Regions from separate parts of the Lysinibacillus sp. FSL M8-0355 genome, predicted to be linked through region 2. Evidence: riboswitches for the same ligand, from Rfam matches in the RefSeq annotation. Region 2 holds a riboswitch; each other region holds the start of a gene.

Region 1 (3,287 bases), 3.3 Mb from region 2:
GCTTATTTGTTTCATTTTTTTGCAATAATATGCAAAAAGCTTGTTGCTATTTATTTCCTCATATTACCTTACCTAAAAAAATAAAAAAAATCAAAGTCCATACCTTTGCATGAACTTTGATTTTCGACATTATTTCCTAGGAAATGATGATGAATGGCATTGCTTTGTTTCTTGTTGTCGTAATTCAACTCGTCGAATTTTTCCAGAGGATGTTTTGGGTAGCTCTTCGACAAATTCAATAGCACGTGGATATTTATATGGGGCAGTCAATGATTTCACATGACTTTGAAGTGTTTGAATAAGTGTTTCATCACCAATTTCACCATTACGAAGAACAATAAATGCCTTTACAATATTTCCTCGAACTTTATCTGGACTGGCAATGACAGCAGCTTCTTTCACAGTTGGATGCTTCATCAAAGCATCCTCTACTTCAAAGGGACCAATTGTATAACCCGAGGAGATAATGACATCATCTCCTCGACCCTCAAACCAAAAGTAGCCATCTTCATCTTTGTAGGCACGATCTCCTGTTATATACCAATCACCACGGAATTGTAAATTTGTACGTTCAGGATCATTTAAATATTTTTTAAAGAGAGCTGGTGTTTCACGATGAACAGCAATATCACCCACCTCTCCCACTGCAACAGGATTGCCGAAATCGTTAATAATATTAACGGTGTTGCCAGGAGTAGGTTTTCCCATTGAGCCAACTCGCGCCTCCATCCCTACCATTGTACCAACAAGTAATGTATTTTCCGTTTGACCATAGCCATCTCGCACTTGTAAATGGAATGTTTCTGAAAATACGTTGATAACCTCACTATTTAACGGTTCACCTGCTGATACAGCTTGGCGAATTGCATGTAAATCATATGCGTGTAAATTTTCAAGTGATGCCATAAAACGATATTCAGTTGGTGTACAGCATAATACATTGATTTTGAATTTTTCAAGCATTGCCAAATAGGAAGCCGCATCAAATTTACCTTTGTAAACAAATGCAGTAGCACCACTGCCTAATGTAGCGAGAAAGGGACTCCATATCCATTTTTGCCATCCAGGTGCTGCTGTTGCCCAAACAATATCATTTTCTTGTACACCTAACCAATGTGGTGCTGTTGTTCGTAAATGAGCATAGCCCCAGCTGTGTGTATGTACCGCTGCCTTCGGGTTACCTGTTGTGCCGCTTGTATAGGCTAAAAATGCATTATCAGTACTTTTTGTCGGAGTCGGATTTATGTAAGTTGTAGGTTGATGGTGCATTTTTTCTAGTAAAGGCTGCCAAGGCTCATGTGCTTTCCCTATGACAAATTGCTGTATGCCCTGTAAATTTCCAACTTCATCAAATTGTTCAATATAGGGCTCATAGGCAACAACCCCTTTAGCATTGGCGTGATGAATGCGATACTCAATATCTTTTGTTCTTAACATTTCTGAGCTTGGAATGATGGTTAAACCTGCTTTTAATGCTGCAATATAAACAATATATGCTTCCACTGAGCGTGGTACCATCACTAAAATCACATCACCCTTCGTTAAACCTTGTAAGGTGAAAACATGTGCTGCTTGATTCGCTTTTTCCATCAAATGTGCATATGTAATAAATTGTACAGCTTGATTTTCTTCATAAATAATTAAAGCATTTTTCGTTGCATCCTGAGCATATTTTTCAATTTCCTCTGTTATGTTATACCATTCTGGTGCAACTAAATCTTGTCTTTTCATGGCAAATGCCCCCTTTTGCTATGACACATTATAAAACTCCTTTTTCAGTATTTTCAATGGTTTGCGCTTAATTTAGGTAAAGTCATGACAACTATCATACCTAGCTATATGGCATCAGTCACGTTTTGTCGATAGGAAAACTAGCTATTGAATACCAATGAAAAGTATGGTACATTTTGGTCAACTAAAAGCAAAATTGCAGGGGGACTCGAAAGAGTTGAGAAGGTAAAACCTGACCCTTTGAACCTGTTAGTTAATACTGACGTAGGGAGCAACAGACATCGATTTTTTCAGATGAAAGGCTCTTTTTCGTGTATTTTCACATAAAAAGAGCCTTTTTGCATGCTTACGTCCATCCACAAAGGAGGACTAAAATTAAAATGATATTTCAAACAATTCGTCAACAGCAACCACTTATTCATTGCATCACAAACTATGTGGTGGCAAATTTCCAAGCAAATGGTTTATTAGCATTAGGTGCTTCGCCCGTTATGGCTGACGATAGCCAAGAGGTTGAGGAAATGGTAGCAATGGCACAAGCATTATTAATTAATATCGGGACACTCAATACTCGCACCAAAAACGCCATGCTGTTAGCAGGAAAAAAAGCTAATGCACTTGGCATTCCAGTTATATTAGATCCAGTTGGGGCAGGGGCTACAACTTATCGCAAGGAAACCGTTCAATACTTACTTGAAAACATACAATTTGCCGTAATTCGCTGTAATATCGGTGAGCTTGCGGCTATAGCCAATGTAGATTGGCAACAGAAAGGTGTAGATAGTGGTCATGGCTCCATGTCACTGGAGACGGAAGCATTACTAGTGGCACAACGATATAATTGTATCGTTATTGTAACAGGTGAACGTGATCTTATAACAAATGGTGAGCATAGCCAGTGGATAGCTGGTGGCCACCCACAAATGACAGAGGTCACTGGTACTGGCTGTTTACTTAGTGCGCTTTGTGGTGCTGCCTATGTCGCAGGTAACAAGCCATACAACCAATTAGCAGAAACACTCACTTACTATAAAAAGGCAGCAGTACTAGCTTCTGCATTCACTGCAGATATCGGTGATTTTCAAATAGCTTTGCTTAATGCTATACATCGTTTATCAAAGGATGGTGAAGCATCATGCATATTGTAACGACGATTGCTGGATCAGATAGTGGTGGCGGTGCTGGTATACAGGCTGATTTAAAAACATTTCAGGAATTAGAGGTGTTCGGCACTTCCGTTATTACAGCTTTAACTGCACAAAATACAACAGGCGTGACAGGTGTTTTCCCCATTGACATTTCGTTTGTGGAAAAACAATTTCAAGCGTTAGTCGAAGATTTTCCGATTGCTGCAATGAAAACAGGCATGCTTTATTCCTCTGGTATTATCCAAGCCATCGCACGCATGATCGGTGAATTAAACATACCACTAATTGTGGATCCCGTGATGATTGCAAAAGGTGGAGAAAGCTTATTACAGCAAGAAGCTATTGAGGCGTTACGCTCATCTTTACTACCACTAGCTACGATTGTTACGCCAAATATACCCGAAGCAG
Region 2 (3,287 bases):
TGGTGAGGGTGTCGCAAAAGCGATGGGTCTTTCGTTAGAAGGTATGGACCTTACAAACCCATATGTAAAACAACCAACTAACGTTTAATAGTCCACTTATTATTGATATCCAAATTCAACTTTTACTCCATGTGAATCTGTCATTCACATGGAGCTTTTTTATGATTAGAAAAGGCTTATGTCTATACTTTGACATAAGCCTTCCTTCATTATTGATAAATCTGACTCCCCGCTTTTTTAAACTCCTCTGCCTTTTCCTGCATACCTTGATGAATAGCTTCAGTCGTATTTAAATCTTTTTCTTTAGCATAATTACGAATATCCTGTGAGATTCTCATACTACAGAATTTAGGGCCACACATTGAGCAAAAGTGCGCTGTTTTTGCCCCCTCTGCTGGAAGCGTTTCGTCATGATATTCAACCGCACGTTCTGGATCTAATGATAGATTGAATTGATCACGCCAGCGGAATTCAAAGCGTGCTTTTGACAATGCATCATCCCGTTGTTGTGCACCTGGGTGTCCTTTCGCTAAATCAGCTGCATGGGCAGCAATCTTATAAGTAATAACTCCTACTCGAACATCCTCACGATTAGGTAAGCCAAGATGCTCCTTCGGTGTCACATAGCAGAGCATCGCTGTACCAAACCAGCCAATCATCGCTGCACCAATAGCTGAGGTAATATGGTCATATCCTGGCGCAATATCTGTTGTTAATGGGCCCAATGTATAGAAAGGCGCTTCCTTACAAACTTCTAATTGCTTGTCCATATTCTCCTTTATCAAATGCATCGGTACATGACCTGGCCCCTCTACCATCACCTGAACATCATGCTTCCAAGCGATTTGTGTTAATTCACCCAGCGTTTCAAGCTCTGCAAATTGGGCCTCATCATTGGCATCTGCAATGGAACCTGGGCGTAAGCCATCTCCTAAAGAAAAAGCAACATCATATGTCTTCATAATTTCACAGATTTCCTCAAAATGTGTATAAAGGAAATTCTCTTGATGATGAAATAAACACCACTGTGCCATAATTGAACCACCACGTGACACAATGCCTGTTACACGATTTGCTGTAAGAGGTACATAGCGTAAAAGAACACCCGCATGTATCGTGAAATAATCAACCCCCTGCTCTGCTTGCTCAATGAGCGTATCACGATAAACTTCCCACGTTAAATCCTCGGCTATGCCATTTACTTTTTCTAAAGCCTGATAAATGGGCACCGTTCCCACTGGCACTGCAGCATTTCGAATAATCCATTCTCTCGTTGTATGAATATGTTTACCAGTCGAGAGATCCATAATATTATCGGCACCCCAGCGTGTAGCCCATGTCATTTTCTCAACTTCTTCTGCTATTGACGACGACACCGCGGAATTTCCAATGTTTGCATTGATTTTCACATGGAAGTTGCGACCAATAATCATCGGCTCTGCCTCAGGGTGATTAATATTAGAAGGCATAATAGCCCGACCTGCTGCAATTTCTGAACGAACAAATTCAGGATCCATGTTTTCACGTATCGCCACAAACTCCATTTCCGGCGTTATCATTCCATTTCGTGCATAGTGAAGCTGTGTTACATTTTTACCCCTTTTTGCACGTAAAGGCTTCCGCTCCAATTCAGGGAAAACATTTTCTTGAATGCGCGGATCATCAACACGACGAAAACCGTTATCCTCAGGTTTAATCGTACGCCCCTCATATTCCTCAACATCTCCTCTTTCTTCTATCCATGCACGTCGCAAAGCAGGCAGACCCTTTGTAATATCAACGTGATAATTCGGATCTGTGTATGGACCACTCGTATCATATACTCGAATAGGGGCATTTTTTTCATCCCCAAAGCTACCAGTCGTTGGGCTTAATGCGATTTCACGCATAGGTACTAAAATATCTGGACGTGATCCTTCCACATACACTTTTTTGCTTCCTTCAAAGCTAGACATAATCGTAATGTTCTTTTCACTAACTACTGACATGAGCTACTTCTCTCCCTTAAATGTAATTTGATACAAGGACCGAAAATCTAGCTCACTCCAACAAATAAAGAAAGGCCGAATCCAAAATATTTTTTTGGATCCGGCCATGAATGTAAAGGTCTAGTAATTGCACACGACATACGATGCAATAGCTTCTTAACTTTCCCACGCTGGTATGAGCCAGATCAGGTCCAAAGGGTCAAGAAACTTCTAAGCGTTTCCCTCTCAGCCTGACTCATCAGACTCCCCTAGTTAATACTATTTAGTTTGATGCTAGTGTAGCAGATATTTCTAAGAGATGGAAGTTTTCCATTCAATATTTTAAAATTTTCATCCAACTAAGTAAATAATACTTCCGCAAGATAAATCACGATCGTTACCGTTAGACAGCTCACAATGGTTGAAAATAAAACAGTTTGCGCAGCTGTAGCTGATTCCACATCGTATTCTAATGCTAGACTAGAGCTATTGCGAGATGTTGGGAAGGCACTGGCTATAAACAGAGATTGTGCGACAACTCCATCTAACCCCAATACATAAATAATGACCAATGCTACAGCTGGTCCGATAACTAATCTTGTAAAACAGCTAACAAAAACCGTTTTATTAAACATAGATTTGATTTCAAGCTGTGATAATTGTGCGCCTAATGTAATTAAGGCTACAGCAATAAATCCATCTGCGACATGCTCTACAGGTATTTTGATAAACTGCGGTATACCAATATTAAAATAGTTCATAGCGACACCAATAATTAGCGCATGAATAATGGGCATTTTAAAGAAATCTTTGATGATTGTCATACCCGATTTCGTAGAGGAAATTAAATTGTACAAACCATATGTATAAGTTGTCATATTTTGAAATATAACGAGCATGACCTGAATGGCTACACCAATAGGTTGTGTTACAAAAATCATTTGGGCCACTGGAATACCATAATTTCCAGAGTTAATGAGCACAACACTATTTTTAAAGACGGCTGCCTCCGTTTTGGCCAAACCAAGCCCTTTCGCTAAAAAATGACTGAGTATCATTTGACTCCCAATAAAAAGCACAATAAATAACCCGACTTCTCCCAGAACAGACAGCTCTACACGTGTTTCATATAAATTCACAAAAACAGCGGCTGGCATAAAGCAATATGTAATAAGCTGAGACAATGCTTTTAAGTTAAAACGAAATTTCTTTTGTAGTATAGCGCCAAGTACAAGCAACACTAAAATAGGTGCAACAATTTGAAAGAAAATCATTCCGAGATACATCATATTGATGACCCCCTTCCCTTCATTATAGTAG
Region 3 (3,287 bases), 680 kb from region 2:
CCTAAAACATCGAAAAATATCGACGGTGCCCATGCCTTTATCAATTTCATGCTAAGTGCTGAATCGGGTGCACAAAATGCCGATTATGTAGGCTACTCTACGCCTAATATCGCTGCTATGGACTTAATGGATGAAGAAGTTGTTTCTGATGAACGCTACTATCCTTCTGAAGAACAACGCGATACATTAGAAGTTTACAAAAATTTAGGACCAGACTATTTAGGGAAATATAATGAATTGTTTTTAGAATTTAAAATGAGTATTCGTTAAAGCATATAAAGGTCTATCGATGAATTTTTATTTTGTCGATAGATCTTTCTCTATTATCTTCCTGCTTTTGGCAGCACTTCACCTATTGTCTGTTTATTGTTTTCTACATCGTGGATTGGTATTGCTGCACTAGCAGGTATGTTTCATTTCAGACTTTCAACCGATATGATGATAGGATATCTTATGATAGACTTTAGTATATTTGATTATAAAAAGGGGGTTCATTCGATGACCCAGCAGAAGTCCAATAAGGCGGCTTTATATATTTTAATGTTTAATATGTTTATCGCAATGGGGAGTATTGGAATTATTATTCCTGTCATGCCAGAGTATTTAAAAATTTTTGGTGCAGCAGGACAAGTTCTAGGTATGCTAATTGCAACGTTCGCCTTAGCTCAATTCGTATTTTCTCCAATTGCTGGGAATCTTTCGGATCAGTATGGTCGGAAAAATTTAATTATTTTCGGTCTTATTGTGACAGGTCTTGCACAAATCGGTTTTGGCCTAGCCACAGACGTCTGGATGCTATTTTTAGCACGCTTTTTAGGCGGTCTAGGTTCCGCATTTGTTGCACCTCCTATTATGGCATTTGTAGCTGACGTTACTACCTACGAGGAACGTGGAAAAGGTATGAGTATGTTGGGTGCTGCTATGTCACTGGGCTTTATGATAGGGCCAGGAATAGGTGGTTTCTTAGCAAAGGTTAGTTTACATTTTCCATTTTTCACGGCAGGAGTTGCTGCCATACTTGCATCTGTTTTATCTTATTTTTTATTACCATCTACTAAACCAAACACTTCACATGACAAGCAAAAGCAAGAAAATCTGGCGAAGCAAATGGCTCGTTCCATACATATGCCTTATTTCGTTATGCTCATTATCATGCTCGTGTTCTCGTTCGGAATTGCCAACTTCCAAACAACCTTGTCATTATTTGTGACAGAAAAGTTTAATTACACACCCGTAGATATTGCGATTATTTTAGTTGTCGGTGGTGCTTTTGGGGTAGTTGTACAAATGTTTGTGATTACACCACTTTTTAATCGCTTTGGTGAAATGAAAGTTGTGTTAGTCAATTTATTTATTGCATCTGTTGCTATTTTCTTAATATTGTTTGTATCTGGCTTCGCTCTTATATTAGTTGTAGCAACTATTTTCTCTACAGCAACAACACTAATTCGTCCTGCTGTAAATACACTAATTTCAAAGCTTGCAGAGAAAGAACAAGGGTTTGCTGCGGGCTTGAATAATGCTTACATGAGCCTTGGCAATATGATTGGACCAGCCTTAGCAGGTTTACTATTTGACTGGAATATGAACAGTCCATATATTTTCGGATCTATCATATTATTAGCCTGCTTCTTCCTTGCACTCATCTGGACATTGAAAAAAGCACCTCATCTAATGCATCCTGATACGAAATAGTCAGAAAAATCATTGACTATTTTTAACATTATGTTACATTAATGTTGGTTAATAAAATTGAATGATATTTACCACTGGGGGAGCCTTTAAAAGGCTGAGACGTATATGATGATGTACGGACCCTTTGAACCTGATCTAGTTCATACTAGCGGAGGGAAGTGGCGCTACTTGCTATTGTCATTGTCTATGCAAGGCCGCTTCCTATTGTTTAAAGGAAGCGGCCTTTTAATTTCCCTCATGATTTTATTCAAGAGGAGTGAACCTTATGTCAATTCGTAAAATGACAATCATGGCTTTATTAGTAGCGATTGCTGTAGCAGGATCTACCTTTGTATCCATACCAACAGGCATCGCACGCGCCTACCCCGTTCAGCATGCTGTTAACGTAATAGGAGCTATTATACTAGGACCCGTGCCAACAGTTCTAGTTGCCTTTGTGACAGCCATCATTCGTATCTTTACTGGTACAGGCTCTCTTTTAGCGATTCCTGGTAGCGTCATTGGAGCATTGTGTGCGGCCCTTGCCTACAAATACAGTAGAAAATCATGGCTAGCAGGATTCGGCGAAGTTTTTGGCACTGGTATTTTAGCTTCACTTATTGCCGTACCCTATGCAAAATTGCTTATGGAGACATCCGTAGCCGCATTATTCTTCATGCCAGCCTTTTTAACATCAAGTACCATCGGGGCCATCTTAGGTGTTATGGTAGCTAGCACTTTGCGAAAATCGGTACTAGTAAAGAGTTTTAATTCTTCGCTTTATTGAGTGGTGCTGAGTGCTTTTTGATTTTGGAAATCCTTTAAGATGTGCGAGAAGATTTCTTTTCTAGTCTTTGAGCGGGGTTCGTTTCTTTATGAGCGTCTCTCTCCCCCGAGAAGCACTTTTCGAAGGCTGCACTGTGTCAATCACCTTTGCACCCCTTTCCTAGCGGAAACCACCATTTTTTAAAACCTCAAAGCATTTAAAAAAGCAGTGCAAAATGGAATGATTTTGCACTGCCTTCACTCTATTATGATCGTTTTTTCATACCCTTTAATAGCTGGGCTACGTTCGTGTCTTCTGCTTGTACAGGTTTCTCCTCAATTGGCTGCTCTTTTTTATTCGTTTTTGTTAGGAAACTCCACCCAAAACGTCTTATGGTAATATCCATAAAGAATAGAAGCATACTTGCTAAAAGAAGCCATGTGGCAATGTTTTGTCGATCCGCTCCTTTGGTTGTAAAGTCACGGAACACATCTTGTGGTTCTTTTAAAACGGCTCCCCCTGTTTGATTTGTTAACTCTTCAACCAGTTTTTCATTAACAGGGAGCAGTTCATACTCAGCACTATAAGGAACACTTAGGCCTGCCTGATAAATGGCCTGCTGCTCATCCGCTATACGGAAGAAAATCAATCCAGGTTCGGCCTGTACAACAGCTCGAACTTGGGAGGCTGAAATGGTTTCTAACTGAGTTTCTAACTCCTCCCCTGCTTCATTAACCGCTACAATGTCTAAAAATGCGGCTTCATTTGTAGGGTCTGTAATCATAAAGGAGCCATCAGCTTCTAATCTCACATCATAGGCAACATCATTATAGCTTGGCAACATTTG

What was found. Region 2 has a riboswitch for thiamine pyrophosphate ahead of thiC (phosphomethylpyrimidine synthase ThiC). Riboswitches for the same ligand answer to the same signal wherever they lie in the genome.
Region 1: it holds a riboswitch for thiamine pyrophosphate, as region 2 does, so the genes downstream of both, thiM (hydroxyethylthiazole kinase) here and thiC (phosphomethylpyrimidine synthase ThiC) in region 2, are expected to answer to the same signal.
Region 3: it holds a riboswitch for thiamine pyrophosphate, as region 2 does, so the genes downstream of both, thiW (energy coupling factor transporter S component ThiW) here and thiC (phosphomethylpyrimidine synthase ThiC) in region 2, are expected to answer to the same signal.

Annotation. Positions count from the first base shown of each region.
Region 1 covers NZ_JBBPAI010000001.1:3,530,391-3,533,677, forward strand. Annotated here, with positions in the region: gene mbcS (acyl-CoA synthetase MbcS) at 130-1,731, opposite strand; TPP riboswitch at 1,922-2,019, shown strand; gene thiM (hydroxyethylthiazole kinase) at 2,112-2,879, shown strand; gene thiD (bifunctional hydroxymethylpyrimidine kinase/phosphomethylpyrimidine kinase) at 2,867-3,287, shown strand, end outside.
Region 2 covers NZ_JBBPAI010000001.1:233,126-236,412, reverse strand. Annotated here, with positions in the region: gene MKY46_RS01095 (catalase) at 1-88, shown strand, start outside; gene thiC (phosphomethylpyrimidine synthase ThiC) at 210-1,988, opposite strand; TPP riboswitch at 2,134-2,248, opposite strand; gene MKY46_RS01085 (AEC family transporter) at 2,327-3,256, opposite strand.
Region 3 covers NZ_JBBPAI010000001.1:915,054-918,340, reverse strand. Annotated here, with positions in the region: gene MKY46_RS04270 (ABC transporter substrate-binding protein) at 1-270, shown strand, start outside; gene MKY46_RS04265 (MFS transporter) at 499-1,695, shown strand; TPP riboswitch at 1,762-1,869, shown strand; gene thiW (energy coupling factor transporter S component ThiW) at 1,961-2,461, shown strand; gene MKY46_RS04255 (VWA domain-containing protein) at 2,706-3,287, opposite strand, start outside.